Regions from separate parts of the Streptomyces europaeiscabiei genome, predicted to be linked through region 2. Evidence: riboswitches for the same ligand, from Rfam matches in the RefSeq annotation. Region 2 holds a riboswitch; each other region holds the start of a gene.

Region 1 (3,612 bases), 6.1 Mb from region 2:
GGGACGTGATGGTGCGGGCCCGGTCGCTGTCGCCGCGCGCGACGGCGTCCACGATGCCGCCGTGCTCCGCCCAGGACTCCACGGGGTCGGCGGGCGCCTCGACCGCGTACATCCAGGCGATCTTGTGCCGCAGCTGGGCGAGTGTCGACGTCAGGGCGGGGCTGCCGGACGCCTGTGCGAGCGTCTCGTGGAACCAGCCGCCCAGGGAGCGCAGATCCTCGCTGGTGCCCCTCCTGGCCCGCTCCTGCCCCAGCCTGACCAGGCCTCGCAACACCTTGAGGTGCGCCTCCGTGCGGCGCTGGGCGGCACGGGCGGCGCCCAACGGCTCCAGCAGCATGCGCATCTCCAGCAGGTCGGCGGCCTCCTGCTCGGTCGGCTCGGCGACGCACGCGCCCGCGTGCCGTCGGGTCACCACGAAGCCCTCGGCCTCCAGCGTGCGCAGCGCCTCGCGCACGGGGACCCGGCTGACGCCGTACCGGCGGGCGAGCAGTTCCTCGGTGAGACGGCTGCCGCGCTCGTAGACACCCGCGACGATGTCATCACGGATCGCCGTGCATACCGAGTGCGCCGGAATACGCATACCGACCTCCGCCTTAATCCCCGTGAAACGTCGATGATTGACGTGTGTTCCAGCGACTCTATTGCAGCGGGCCGGAATTTCCGATGGCAGGCCGGAATCCAGGGATATTTTTTGGACAGGAGGTACGGGACAGGAGGTACGTCACAACGCGAAAAGCCCCGGCTCGTGAGCCGGGGCCTTCGGGGAGCGTTGCGCGCCGCGTCAGACGTTCACGCCGTGCGAGCGCAGATACGCGGCGGGGTCGATGTCCGAGCCGTACTCGGCCGTCGTCCGGGCCTCGAAGTGCAGGTGCGCGCCCGTGACGTTGCCGGTCGCCCCGGAGAGGCCGATCTGCTGGCCGGGGGTGACCGTCTGGCCGACGGAGACGCCGATGGACGACAGGTGGCCGTACTGGGTGTACGTGCCGTCGGTCATCTTGATGACGATGTTGTTGCCGTACGCGCCACCCCAGCCGGCCTCGACGACGGTGCCGGAGCCCACCGCGTGGACGGCGGTGCCGGACGCGGCGTGGAAGTCGACGCCGGTGTGGCTGCCGGAGGACCAGACGGCGCCGCCGGCCTTGTAGCCGGTGGAGATGTACGAGCCGCTGATGGGGGAGACATAGGTGTTGAGGCGCTCGCGCTCGGCCGCGCGGGCGGCGCGTGCCTTGATCTCCTCGCGCTCCTTGGCGGCGGCACGTTCCTGCTCGGCCTTCTCGGCGGCGGCCTTGCGGGCCTCCTCCTGCGCCTTCTTCTTGACCTCCGCCACCTCGGCGGCCTGCTGCTGGGCAACGGCCTGGGCGTCCACCTGGTCGGCGACCGTGTCGCCGAGGACGATGATCTGGTTCAGGCCGGTCTGCTCGACGGCGGGCTCCTCCGCGGCGAGCGCGGGGCCGGCGAGGGTGCCGATGACACCGGTGGTGGTGAGAGCGGCTACGCCCACGTTCCTCGTGGTCGTGCGCTGTACACGGCCGGGACGGCGGTGCTTGCCGGGGGCGCGGGTGAACGCCATGAAGTGGCTGATCCTTTCCTTCCTTCTCGCCTACCGGGTTAGCTGACGGGTTCGGAGCAGGAAGGTCTCCTACGGCTGCCCCTCGTTTCGCGTCGCTCGCGAAGGGCACCCGATTCACCCCAGGGGACTTCGGTGGGTCCCCGGCTCCCCGGGCTCGCGCCATGGGGATTCGGCGATGACTGTCCGGTGCCGCGGCTGCGGCGAACCTCTGACGAACAGCCGGACCGACGCTAAGTGCGCCGTCTTCGAAATAACAAACGGATCACAGGATTTGTTAAGTACGCCACAGGTCAGACACACAGCCTCCGCCATCAATACGGACAAACGTGGGCCCTGGTGACTCTTCAGTCACCAGGGCCCCACGGACGTGTGTCCTTCTGTCCGGTTTCTACTCGGCCGGTACGACGGTGACTTCACCGATTCCGAGGGCCCTGACCGGCTCCTCGATCTGCGCGGCGTCGCCCACGAGGACGGTCACCAGACGGTCCACCGGGAAGGCGCTCACGACGGCCGCGGTGGCCTCCACCGTGCCGGTGGCGGCGAGTTGGCGGTACAGCGTCGACTGGTAGTCGTCCGGCAGGTGTTGCTCGACCTGGTCGGCCAGCGTGTTCGCCACGGCCGCGGCCGTCTCGAACTTGAGGGGGGCGACCCCGACGAGGTTCTGCACGGCGACATCCCGCTCGGCGTCGGTCAGCCCCTCGGCGGCGAGGGTGCGCAGCACCGTCCACAGGTCGTCGAGCGCCGGGCCGGTGTTGGGTGTGTCGACGGAGCCGCTGATGGCGAGCATCGCCGTGCCCGAGCCGTCGGGCGCGGAACGCAGCACCTGGCCGAACGCGCGCACCCCGTAGGTGTAGCCCTTCTCCTCGCGCAGGACGCGGTCCAGGCGGGAGGTGAGGGTGCCGCCGAGGCAGTAGGTGCCAAGCACCTGGGCCGGCCACACACGGTCGTGCCGGTCGGCGCCCACCCGGCCGATGAGCAACTGGGTCTGCACGGAGCCGGGACGGTCCACGATGATCACGCGCCCGGTGTCGTCGGCGCTCACCGACGGCACGGTGCTCGGCTTGGCCGCGGAGCCGGTCCAGGCGCCCAGGGTCTCGCCCAGCAGCGTGTCGAGGTCGACCCCGGCGAGGTCGCCGACGACCACTGCGGTGGCCGTCGCGGGGCGTACGTGCCGCTCGTAGAAGGCCCGTACGGCCGCGGAGTCGATGCCCTCGACGGTCTCCTCGGTGCCCTGGCGGGGCCGCGACATGCGGGACGTGGCCGGGAACAGCTCCCTGTAGAGCTCCTTGGCGGCCCGGCGGCCCGGGTTGGCGGTCTCGTGCGGGATCTCGTCGAGCCGGTTGGCCACCAGCCGCTCGATCTCGCTGTCCTCGAACGCGGGTGCCCGCAGCGCGTCGGCGAGCAGCCCCAGGCCCTTCTCCAGCCGCGACACGGGCACTTCGAGGGACAGACGTACGCAGGGGTGGTCGGCGTGCGAGTCGAGGGTGGCGCCGCAGCGCTCCAGCTCGGCGGCGAACTCCTCGGCCGTGTGCTTGTCGGTGCCCTCGGAGAACGCCCTGGTCATGATGGTGGCGACGCCGTCCAGGCCGGTCGGCTCGGCGTCCAGGGGCGCGTCGAGGATGACCTCCACGGCGACGACCTGCTGGCCGGGGCGGTGGCAGTGCAGCACGGTCAGACCGTTGTCCAGGGTGCCGCGCTCGGGCGCCGGGAACGCCCAGGGCCTGGCGTCGCCGGCCTGGGGCTGCGGGTGGAAGTCCATGGTCGCGAGCTCGGTCACTTCGCCGACTCCTCGTTCTCGTCGGTGGTTTCGACGGCCTCCGCCTCGGCGGCCTCCTCTTCGGCGCCCTCTTCGCCTGCGACGGGCTCGTACACGAGCACCGCGCGGTTGTCGGGCCTCAGGCGCGCCTTGGCGATCTCCTGGACCTCGTCGGCCGTCACCTCCAGGACCCGGTCGACGGCGGTGAGGGCGAGCTTCGGGTCGCCGAACAGGACCGCATACCTGCACAGTTCGTCGGCTCGGCCCGAGACCGTGCCGAGCCGGT
Region 2 (3,612 bases):
TCGAGCAGCTTGCGTACGTCCGCGGGCTTCACCCCGCTGGCGCCCGTCTCGATCCGGCTCACCTTGGACTGGTGCCAGCCCACGCGAAGGGCCGCCTCGATACTGGTGAGCGCGGAACGGGTGCGCAGGACGCGCAACTCCGCACCGAGCTTGCGGCGGCGCACCGCCGGACCGTACTGCATGGGTTTCTCCTTCCGCCCGGCGCGCGAAGTCGGGGTGACGACAGAGGATGGACGAAAACCCCACCCAAATACGGTCGGCCGTCGGATGGTTCACCGCTTCGAGCGACAGATATATGCACATCTTGGTGGATCGCCCCTCGACACGGCCCAGGTAGTGGCAGTCTGGCGCGAAGCACCAGTCCGGGACCGTAGTCGAACCATCCGCTCCCTGTCGGACACCGGTCCCGTGGGAAAGGGACGCCTCGCCATGGCAGATCACCTGGAAGCATCCGTCACTCTGCCGAGCGATCCCGCCTCGGTGTCCGCAGCCCGGAACTACGTCGCCAGTGTGCTCGCCGAATGGGGCCTGCCGGGCGACACGGACATCGCGGACACCGTGCGCCTGATCGTGTCCGAACTCGCCACCAACGCCGTCCAGCACACGCTGGGGCAGTCGCCCACCTTCACCGTGGACCTCGCGCTCGACCGGGACGAGCACCTGCGCATCGGTGTCACCGACAGCCATCCACGCTTTCCGAAACGTCTGCCGGCCGCCGTCCAGCAGGACAACGGCCGGGGCATGGTCATCATTCGCTGGCTGACGGCCGAGTTCGGCGGCAGACTGAGCGTCAGACCCACCCGGGAGGGCGGCAAGACGGTGGCGATCGAACTTCCGTGGACGGCCCCCGTACAGCCGGTCACCGCAGGCGGTCCACAGGAGACCTGACGGCGCGTTCCTCCGGGGCGGGTGCCGACGTCGGTGTGGTGTCGCGGTCGGCGTGGTGTCGAGGTCGGAGGGGCGTCGCACCGGCTTCGGGAGCACGGCCCACAGGATCAGGCGCGCGAGGAGCCTGCCGGCCCCGGCGGTGATCCCGGCCTTCCGGCCGAGGGTCACGTCCACGACGAGCAGGACGGATCCGGTGACGGCAGGCATCAGTACGATCAGGCCGACGGTGGTCGGCCGGCAGGAGGCCTGCGCGATGACGGGGCTCGGCGTTCTGCCGGAAGAGCGAGCGGCGCAGGGGCGGCCGGGGCGGTGAAGGGCGTCGCCGTGAAGACCGTCGGCGGCAGGGTCACCACGTAGGTGGCGCAAGGTACGGAGTCCGGAGCCGGGAAGCGCGGTGTGAAGGCCGGCGTGAGCAGGAACGCGAAGAGGATCTGCACCCCGCTCCGGGTGACCGCAACTCCTGGAGCGGCTCGGAGAAACTGCGGCCGGCGCGTTCGACGGGGGGCTCGTCATGTGCGTCGCGGGGGGTGTCTCGTTATGTGCGGGGTGGGAGCGTTCTTCGGCCACAGGCGAACGTAGCCACCTCCGGCCGTGACACGCCCGTCGGGGGCGGCGGAGAGCCCCGCCGCCCCCGACGGTGAGTCAGCGGACCCGGCCGTACCAGACGCTCTTCGTCCAGAGCTTCTGCAGCCGGACGACGTCACCCGTCTTAGGCGAGTGCCAGATCTTTCCCTTCCCTGCGTAGATCCCGACGTGGTACACGCTCGATCCCGAGTGGAAGAAGACGAGGTCTCCGAGTTTGCGGTTGCCCGCGGAGATGTGCTTCGTCTTGTTGTACTGCTGCTGAGCAGTACGGGGCAGCTTCTTGCCCGCCTTCTTGAACGAGTAGAGCGTCAGCCCTGAGCAGTCGAACCTGCCCGGGCCCGTGGCGCCGTACTTGTAAGGGGAGCCCTTCTTGGAAGCCGCGACCTTGAGTGCCTTCGACGCCACGGTGGCGGCCTCGGCGTCGGATGCGACGCCCGGTACCACGATGCTGCCGCTCACTGCGGCGATGGTGAGAGCCGAGGCCGTACCGGCCCGGGTCAACAGCGACGGGACACGATTCAGCGCAGACATGCGCAACCCTTCGTCAGCCGCCTGTGAAGGATGACCTGTCGGATTCGGGCTGGCGAAGTTGCCCGGCCGCTGACGCGGCTTCACCCCAAGGGCTGCTCGGCGCGGTCATGGCTTGACCGTTCCGGCGACCCGTCGTGCTTGGGTCCTCCACTCCTGCCGATGCACTTCTGTCGACCGGTCATCCGGGCGGCGGCAGGACTCGGCGTCCACCCGGATCGCCCCGCCGCTGCGGCGGGGGCTTGTCGTCAGGAAGGGATCTTGGCGCACTGAAGTCCGAAAATCCCAACGGAACCGGGGATTTGTGGTCTTACTCACCACTCACCCGTTCGGGTGGACAGGGTGTTTTCGGTAAGTGTGTCCCAGTGGTCGAGGAGGTCCGCACCAGCAAGGGAATGTGACGTTCCGGCCATGTACCAGGCGTGTTGCGCAACTTCACAGGTCCTCACGACGTATGGGCCGATGGGTCGATCGCGGTAGCCCGTCCGGAGGGCTCGAAGGCCGGACCGGACACTCCGTCAGTAGTACGGCGAGCGACCCGGGATCGGTTCAGGCGGGCGAGTCCTCCGGTTCCGGCGGCAGTGCCACGCGGCCGGCCCGGCGCTCGCCGTCGAGGACCCGCAGGGCACGCGCGAGTGTCGGGGCGTGCACCTCACTCTCCCCGCGCCTGTGCATCAGTTCGAGCGCCTCGCGCAGAGCGGTCGCCTTGGCGACGAGCGCCTGCGCCGCCCGCAGTCCGCGGTATGTGTCGCCCGGCCGAGCCGGATTGATCCGCCCGAGCAGATCGACCACGTCCAGATAACAGTCGACCAGCTCCGCCTCGGCGCGTGTGAGCGCGGGCAGCGGCGGCAGTTCGGGTGGGAGCATCCGCGCCTCACCTCGCGCCGGGGAGCGTGCGCGAGGTCTTGCGGCTCTGGATCACCCGGTCGGCCAGGCCGTACTCCACCGCCGCCCAGGCGTCGAGGAACTTGTCCCGCCCGATGTCGGCGCCGACCCGCTCCGGGCTCTGCCCCGTGTGCCGGACCAGCATCTCTTCCACCTTCCGGCGGTTGCGCGTCAACTCCTCGGCGTGGATCACCAGATCGCTCGCCTGCCCCTCGATCCGGTCGGCCACCGTCGGCTGGTGGATCAGCACGCGTGCCCCCGGCAGCATGAACCGCTTGCCCGGTGTGCCCGCCGCCAGCAGCACCGCGGCGGCCGACCCCGCCTGCCCCAGGCAGATGGTCTCCACGTCACAGGTGACGTACCGGATGGTGTCGTAGAGCGCCGTCATCGCGCTGAACGAGCCGCCGGGCGAGTTGATGTACAGCGCGATGTCGCGGTCCGGCGACTGGTACTCGAGGTACATGAACTGCGCCATCACATCGTTCGCCGACGTGTCGTCGATCTGCGTCCCGAGGAACACGATCCGTTCCTCCAGCAGCTTCGAGTACGGATCCATCGTTCGGTGACCCGCGCTGGTGCGCTCGGTGAACTCGGGCAGCACATGACGGGCCGACGGTTGAAGGGCTGATGGTTGAAGGGTCGACGGTTGACGGGCCGACGGTCGGTTCGCGGGCACGGGCGCGCCTCCTCTGAGTGACTTCTGTACAGAATGTACAGGGCGTACGA
Region 3 (3,612 bases), 7.3 Mb from region 2:
TGTCCTGCCCGCGACGTCGGTTGCTGCGCCGGTGTCCGCGTTGCAGGTGAAACCGCAGGAAGAACAGGAGGAACAGGAGGAACAGGAGGACGCGGCCCGGCCCTTGCGCGAGTCGGGTCCGCTCCGGCCGACGGCGTACAACCGTTTCGGGCCGCCGTCCGCCGACACGTGGATCTGCGCGGGCAAGGTGACCGACGCGACGCCGAACAGGGCGCGGACGCCGCCACCGGTGAACCGGAAGGGCGGCCGGGAGCCGGAGTCGACGGTGGCGGCCTCGGCGGTGCGGCTCCAGTGGCCGTCGGAGACGAGCCGCCGGTCATCGGGACGCACCACGCCCGGCTCACCGGAGGCGAGAGCGGGCGCAGCGGCCCGGGCCGGAAGCCGCACGGCCACCGCAGCGCTCACGAGGACGCGGCTCTTGACGGCAGTGCGTCGGTCGACGCCGGACACGAAGACCCCCAAGGCGTAGAAAGCGCTTACGGAGACCACTGTGTCCGCTCATTCACATACCTGTCGAGACTTTGATCAGCCATGCCACGAGATCGCAATACGGTGATCACGCCTCGCCAGGGGCCGTGGCGGGGGCAGCCGACACGGAAGAAGGCCGACTCTCCGGGAACGCCGAAGGCCGGCCCCGCGGATCACGGGGGCCGGCCTTCGGTGCGGTCGTGCGGCTGCGCCTCAGACGCTGACGCCCTTCGAGCGAAGGTAGGCCAGCGGGTCGATGTCCGCGCCGTAGTTGGGGGTGGTGCGGATCTCGAAGTGCAGGTGCGGCCCGGTGACGTTGCCGGTCGCGCCGGAGAGACCGATCTGCTGGCCGCCGCTCACGGACTGCCCCGCGGAGACGGAGATCGAGGACAGGTGGGCGTACTGGGCGTAGTAGCCGTCGGCGAGCTTGATGACGACCTGGTTGCCGTACGCGCCGCCCCAGCCGGCGGAGACGACGGTGCCCGCACCCACGGACTTGAGGGTGGTCCCGGTGGGGGCCACGAAGTCGACGCCCGTGTGGTACCCGCTGGACCACATGCTGCCGGCGGTCTTGTACGCGGTGCCGACGGTGGCGCCCTGGATGGGCAGACTGAAGCCGGAGCTGTTGGACGACGAGGACTGGCCGCTCGACGTGGAGGTCGACGCCTGGGTGTCCTTCGACTCCTGCTTCGCGGAGTCTGCGGACTTCGACGACTGGGAGGACCCGGCGGCCGTCGAGGACTGCGACAGCTGCGGCTTCGACGACTGCGACGTACCGCCCGACGCGGCCTGCCCGCCGATCGACAGCTTCAGCCCCGGGTGGATGAGCGACGGGTCGGAGCCGATCTTCTCGCGGTTGTCCGAGTAGAGCTGCTTCCAGCCCCCCTCGACGTCCTGCTCGTCCGCGATCTTCGAGAGGTAGTCGCCGACCTTCACCGAGTAGGTCTTGGTCGCCGCCTTCTTGGTGGCGGTCTTCTCCGCCTGCGCGGCCTTCTCGGCCTGCTCGATCCGTGCGCCCGCCTCGGCCGCGGCCTTCTCGGTGGCGATCGTGGCGGCCTTCTCGGACACACCGGAAACGGCGGCCGTCGGGGTCGCGGCGTGGGCGCCGGCGGCTCCGATCAGCGGCAGCGCGAGCGCCGCGCCACCGGTCCCGGCGGCGGCGATCGAGCGGGTGAAACGCTGGGACTTCGGACGGCGGTGCTTACCCTTCGCGGGCATGGCGAATTCCTCTCCGGCGCCTGCGAGGTGAGCTGTCGGGTGCGGACTGGAGATGTCCGGCCGTGCTTGCGCACGGCTTTACCCCTAGCCGTTCCGGAGACCGGAACAGGCGGTACTACCTGTGGGTCCCCCGCTCCTGCCGTGGATCGGGTCGGTACGCGGCTCCGGTCGGCGGCAGGATTGGGCGTCCGTCCGGATTGACGCCGAACGTAAGCGACTTGTGCCCACAGAGACAACCATTGGGACTTCCTGTGCGTCTTCCCCCCTGATCCTTACATCAATTCACGATTACACTCCGTAAAGGACCGGTCTTGAATGTTGCCCAACGCCCTGTAAGCACATACGAATTACGTGAACATGGCGACAGCGGAACGTCACGAATATGACGCTGCTCACGCACCTACGTGCCAGTAGGCTTTATTACAGGGCTTGTTGGAATTACGGCTGCATTTCGGACAGATCACTCAAGTACGACGTAGGCGGATAACCGTCGCATCGAGGTCACCGCGCAGTCCTGTCCGCAGCCCGTGGTGCAACAGCACCGCACCTCGATGCATTTCACCCGTTTCACGGCACTCGTACGTTTCCGTCGGGTCGAGTCCGCGCAGCCGGAGCGGGGCCGACGGCTCGCCGTAGTGCTGGGCCTGGAGCCAGGCGAGGACGACGACCTCGTCGCCGTGGACGTACTGCACGGCACTCAGTCCGCCCGTCGGCGGCCGCAGCCGGTAGAGGTCGCCGCGCTGCACAACCGGCCGGATCTCCTTGTACAGCCCGACCCAGCTCCCCGCCTCGGCCAGTTCCTCCTCCGTCCACTCGGTGAGGTCGCCGCCGACGCCGAGCACACCCGCCATGGCACTGACGAAGCGGAACCGCAGCGAGCTGACCCGGCCGTTGAGCTGGTTGTTCGGGCTGTCGGTGACCCACGCGGCCATGGTCCGGGCCGGGTGGATCTGGCTGAAGCCGTGCTGGATGGCGAGCCGGTCGAGCGGATCGGTGTTGTCGGACGTCCACACCTGGTCCGTCCGGGCCATCACCCCGAGGTCGATCCGGCCGCCGCCGCCCGAGCACGACTCGAACGCCACTCCCGGGTGCGCGGCCCGCAGCCGGTCCAGCAGCGCGTAGAAGGCGCGCACGTGCTCGACCCACAGCTTCTGCGGGTACGGCTCTCCGGGCCAGCCGGCATCCGTGAAGCAGCGGTTGAAGTCCCACTTCACATAGTCGATCGGCGCGCTGGACAACAGCGCGTCCAGCCGTTCCCAGAGGTATTCCTGGACGTCCTCGCGCGCGAGGTTGAGTACGAGCTGATTGCGCAGCTCCGTCCTCTTTCGTCCCGGTTGGAACTGTGCCCATTCGGGGTGCGCCCGGTACAGCTCGCTGTCCGGGTTGACCATCTCGGGCTCGACCCAGATGCCGAACTGCATCCCCAGGGCGTGCACATAGTCGGCGAGCGGCTTCAGCCCCTTCGGGAAGCGGTCCGGATTGGGTGTCCAGTCGCCGAGGCCGGCGCGGTCGCTCGTACGCGCCCCGAACCAGCCGTCGTCCACGACGAACAGCTCGACCCCGATGGCCGCCGCCCGCCGCGCGAGCGTCCCCTGCTGTTCCTCGGAGATGTCGAACTCGGTGGCCTCCCAGGAGTTGAAGAGCACCGGCCGGTCCTGGTCCGCGTCCGGGATGATGTACGTCCGCTGGTACGCGTGCCAGGCGCGGCTCGCCCCGCCGAAGCCTGCGTCGCTCCACAGGCCGGCGAAGACGGGCGTGGTGAACGTCTCCCCCGTGTCCAGCCGCAGCAGTCCGGACTCGTCGTATCCGGCGCCGCCGGTGATCTGCACGCGCGCGTCCGCGAGTTGAGCCACCGCGATCCGCCAGGACCCCGACCAGCCGAGGGCGCAGCCGTAGACCTCGCCGCGCTCCTCGGTGGCGTCGGTG
Region 4 (3,612 bases), 4.9 Mb from region 2:
CGACGGTCCGCAGGTCCTCCATCAGCGTGTTGAACCGCTTGACCGCGTTCGTCGACCGGGCCGCCATGCCGTACGCCTCGTCGACGCGCTTCAGCGCCTGCGGGAAGCTGATCTTCTCGCGCTGCGAGAGGGCGTCGATCATCGCCTCGGCGCGGTCACCGATGCCTCGCTTGGGCACGTTGAGGATGCGGCGCAGCGGGACCGAGTCCTCCGGGTTGGCGAGGACGCGCAGGTACGCGAGGACGTCCCGGACCTCCTTACGCTCGTAGAAGCGGACGCCGCCGACGACCTTGTAGGGCAGGCCGACGCGGATGAAGATCTCTTCGAAGACTCGGGACTGGGCGTTCGTCCGGTAGAAGACGGCGACGTCTCCGGCCTTCGCGTCGCCCGCGTCCGTCAGTCGGTCTATCTCGTCGGCGACGAACTGGGCCTCGTCGTGTTCGGTGTCGGCGACATAGCCGGTGATCTGCGCACCCGCGCCCGCGTTGGTCCACAGGTTCTTGGGGCGGCGGGACTCGTTGCGCTCGATGACCGCGTTGGCCGCGCTCAGGATGGTCTGGGTGGAGCGGTAGTTCTGCTCCAGCAGGATCGTCGTCGCGTCCGGGTAGTCCTCCTCGAACTGGAGGATGTTCCGGATGGTCGCGCCGCGGAAGGCGTAGATCGACTGGTCGGCGTCACCCACGACGCAGAGCTCGGCAGGGGGTACGTCCCACTCGTTGGGCGGTACGTCGACGGGGTGCTCAAAGGTGCCGACCAGCTCTCTGACCAGGGAGTACTGCGCGTGGTTGGTGTCCTGGTACTCATCGACGAGGACGTGGCGGAAGCGGCGGCGGTAGTGCTCGGCGACGTCCGGGAAGGCGCGCAGCAGATTGACCGTCGTCATGATCAGGTCGTCGAAGTCGAGCGCGTTCGCCTCGCGGAGGCGGGACTGGTAGAGCGCGTAGGCCTGGGCGAGGGTCTTCTCGAAGCCGTCGGCGGCCTGGGCGGCGAAGTCCTCCTCGTCGATCAGCTCGTTCTTCAGGTTCGAGATCTTGGCGCTGAAGGACTTGGGCGGGAAGCGCTTCGGATCGAGGTCCAGATCACGGCAGACGAGCGCCATCAGCCGTTTGCTGTCGGCGGCGTCGTAGATCGAGAAGGAGGACGTGAAGCCGAGCCTCTTCGACTCGCGCCGCAGGATCCGTACACACGCGCTGTGGAAGGTCATGACCCACATAGCGTTGGCGCGCGGTCCCACGAGCTGCTCGACGCGTTCCTTCATCTCGCCCGCGGCCTTGTTGGTGAAGGTGATCGCGAGGATCTGGCCCGGGTGGACCTGCCGCTCGCCGAGCAGATGCGCGATGCGGTGGGTGAGCACCCGGGTCTTTCCGGAGCCGGCACCGGCCACGATGAGCAGGGGCGAGCCCGCGTGGACCACGGCCGCGCGCTGGTTCTCGTTCAGCCCGTCCAGGAGCGCCGCCGCGTCGATCACCGGGCGGGGGGCACCGTCGCGGTAGTAGGCGTCCCGGTCCGGAGGCACGTCGAACTTCCCGCCGAACAGATCGTCCGGAAGCGGCTCCGGTACGTGATCGTCCTCGGGCGGCGGCGGGGGTTCCTCCGCATGACCGCGGGGGGCCTGGAGGTCCGCCAGGAAGCTGTCGTCAAAGAGGCTGCTCATCGCTCTCCGAGTCTAGGCGCCCCCACTGACAGCGAGAGGCCACCCCGGAAAGTCCGCATTCGCCACCCACCGCGACGGCTTTGCGACGGTGAGCGATCGAGCGTACCGCCTGTCGCGCCGAAGAGGCTAAGGTCACGAAAACGTATCGGGCATATCGCACATCAACCTTCACACGGGCCACACGAGTTGGCTAGCTTTTTCCTTTGGGCCGTACGACCCAACCGGCGAACGTCGCCGGGCCGCACAGCCTCCGCCGAGTCCGGTACGCCTCCCGAGGCAGCCGGAGCCGGGGACCCACCGATCTCTGGGGTGAATCGACCCGACCGCCGCATGCGGCAAGGGTCGTAGGGCAAACCTTCCGAAGCTTGCGCCCGAACCCGACAGCTAACTCGGTAGGCGGAATACGGAAGGAGACGCCGAACCATGGCGCCGCACCGCAAGCCGCGTCCGGCCGGAACGCGCGCGGGCATACGCACCCCCGCTCTCGCCACGGCCGCCCTCACCTCCGTGGCCCTGCTCTCCCAGACGGCCACCGCCGCCCCCTCGGCCGACGCCAAGCCGAGCCTGGAGGAGGTCGAGAAGAAGGTCGACGCCCTCTACCGCCAGGCAGGTTCGGCGACCGAGAACTACAACGCGGCCAAGGAGAAGACGACCAAGCAGAAGAAGCAGGTCGACACCCTCCTCGACGGCGTCGCCAAGCGCACGGAGAAACTCAACGAGGCGCGGGAGGATCTCGGTCCGCTCGCCACGGATCAGTACCGCACGGGCGCGGCCGCCCCCGACCAGGCCTCGCTGCTCCTGGCGGATGACCCACAGGACCACCTCGACCAGAACCAGCTGATGGACCGGTTGACGGACCGCCGGCAGGACTCCGTCGACGCGTACGTCACCCAGCAGGCGGAGGCGACGGAGCAGCGCCAGGAGGCGAGCGACGGCCTCGAACAGCTCACCGAGTCACAGAACACCCTCAAGGCCAAAAAGGCCAAGGTCCAGGCGAAGCTCGCCGAGGCCCGCGAACTGCTCTCCACCATCACCGCCGGCGAGAAGGCCCGGCTCGCCGCGCTCGAACAGCGCGAGCAGGAGGAGGCCGACCGCAAGGCAGAGGAACTCGCGCGGCAGCAGGCGGCACAGCCGACGACCTGGGCGCCCCAGGAGACCCAGGAAGCCCAAGGCGGCCAGGGAACCCAGGGAACCCAGGAGGAGACCTCCACCGGCGCCGAGACGTCCGCCGACGCCACCTCCGAGACCGTCGCCCCGGCCGAGGACTCGACCTACGCCTCGAAGGCCACCAAGGCCCTCGCCTTCGCCCGCGCGCAGATCGGCAAGCCGTACGTCTGGGGCGCCACCGGCCCCGGCTCCTACGACTGTTCCGGCCTCGCCCAGGCCGCCTGGAAGGCCGCCGGCGTCGATATCCCCCGCACGACCTACGACCAGGCCACCTCCGGCACCGCCGTCTCCCTCGCCAACGCCAGACCCGGTGACCTGGTCTTCTTCTACGACAACATCAGCCACGTCGGCCTCTACATCGGCAACGGCATGATGATCCACGCCCCGAATCCGGGGACGTACGTCCGCGAGGAGTCGGTCTTCTACGACGGGGAGTCGTCGATCCACAGCGTGGTGCGGCCTGCGTAACGGCACGTGTAGGTTCCCTTGCCACTTTGCGCTTTCTCACTGACTCTGCGCCTACGTTGCGCGTGACGCGAAGTCGGTGAGACGGCCGGCAGCCGGGTGGCGTGGATGTGTTGGTGAAAGCTGGGTTCTGGCGACACTTGAGGGCTTGCGGGGTAGGAGCATTGACGTGCTCTGCGGGATGAGGCTGGAGTGACGCCAGGTCGGGCCGGGCGCAAGACGCCATGGCGAGTTGATCAGTCCTTGGCCTCCTCGGCAGCAGCTGCTGCGCCGCGCCGTGTCGGGTCAGCTGTCGAGGGATCGAGTTCGTCGGCAGCACGGGCCCT

What was found. A riboswitch is a leader RNA that binds a small molecule or an ion and turns the genes downstream of it on or off. The one in region 2 is predicted to bind cyclic di-AMP.
Region 1: linked by a shared signal. The riboswitch ahead of OG858_RS33855 (M23 family metallopeptidase) and the one ahead of OG858_RS06760 (C40 family peptidase) in region 2 are both predicted to bind cyclic di-AMP.
Region 3: linked by a shared signal. The riboswitch ahead of OG858_RS38575 (LysM peptidoglycan-binding domain-containing M23 family metallopeptidase) and the one ahead of OG858_RS06760 (C40 family peptidase) in region 2 are both predicted to bind cyclic di-AMP.
Region 4: linked by a shared signal. The riboswitch ahead of OG858_RS28620 (C40 family peptidase) and the one ahead of OG858_RS06760 (C40 family peptidase) in region 2 are both predicted to bind cyclic di-AMP.

What each region holds. Positions count from the first base shown of each region.
Region 1 covers NZ_CP107841.1:7,756,399-7,760,010, reverse strand. Annotated here, with positions in the region: gene OG858_RS33860 (GntR family transcriptional regulator) at 1-580, opposite strand, end outside; gene OG858_RS33855 (M23 family metallopeptidase) at 782-1,570, opposite strand; cyclic di-AMP (ydaO/yuaA leader) riboswitch at 1,584-1,755, opposite strand; gene OG858_RS33850 (M16 family metallopeptidase) at 1,959-3,347, opposite strand; gene OG858_RS33845 (M16 family metallopeptidase) at 3,344-3,612, opposite strand, start outside.
Region 2 covers NZ_CP107841.1:1,616,831-1,620,442, reverse strand. Annotated here, with positions in the region: gene OG858_RS06780 (helix-turn-helix domain-containing protein) at 1-182, opposite strand, end outside; gene OG858_RS06775 (ATP-binding protein) at 430-888, shown strand; partial or broken gene OG858_RS06770 (DUF6328 family protein) at 1,036-1,095, opposite strand; gene OG858_RS06765 (DUF6328 family protein) at 1,104-1,325, opposite strand; gene OG858_RS06760 (C40 family peptidase) at 1,531-2,004, opposite strand; cyclic di-AMP (ydaO/yuaA leader) riboswitch at 2,008-2,178, opposite strand; gene OG858_RS06755 (hypothetical protein) at 2,551-2,868, opposite strand; gene OG858_RS06750 (ATP-dependent Clp protease proteolytic subunit) at 2,876-3,562, opposite strand.
Region 3 covers NZ_CP107841.1:8,878,789-8,882,400, reverse strand. Annotated here, with positions in the region: gene OG858_RS38580 (hypothetical protein) at 1-489, opposite strand, end outside; gene OG858_RS38575 (LysM peptidoglycan-binding domain-containing M23 family metallopeptidase) at 682-1,686, opposite strand; cyclic di-AMP (ydaO/yuaA leader) riboswitch at 1,691-1,849, opposite strand; gene OG858_RS38570 (alpha-galactosidase) at 2,151-3,612, opposite strand, start outside.
Region 4 covers NZ_CP107841.1:6,518,790-6,522,401, reverse strand. Annotated here, with positions in the region: gene pcrA (DNA helicase PcrA) at 1-1,654, opposite strand, end outside; cyclic di-AMP (ydaO/yuaA leader) riboswitch at 1,896-2,068, shown strand; gene OG858_RS28620 (C40 family peptidase) at 2,078-3,289, shown strand; gene OG858_RS28615 (MFS transporter) at 3,523-3,612, opposite strand, start outside.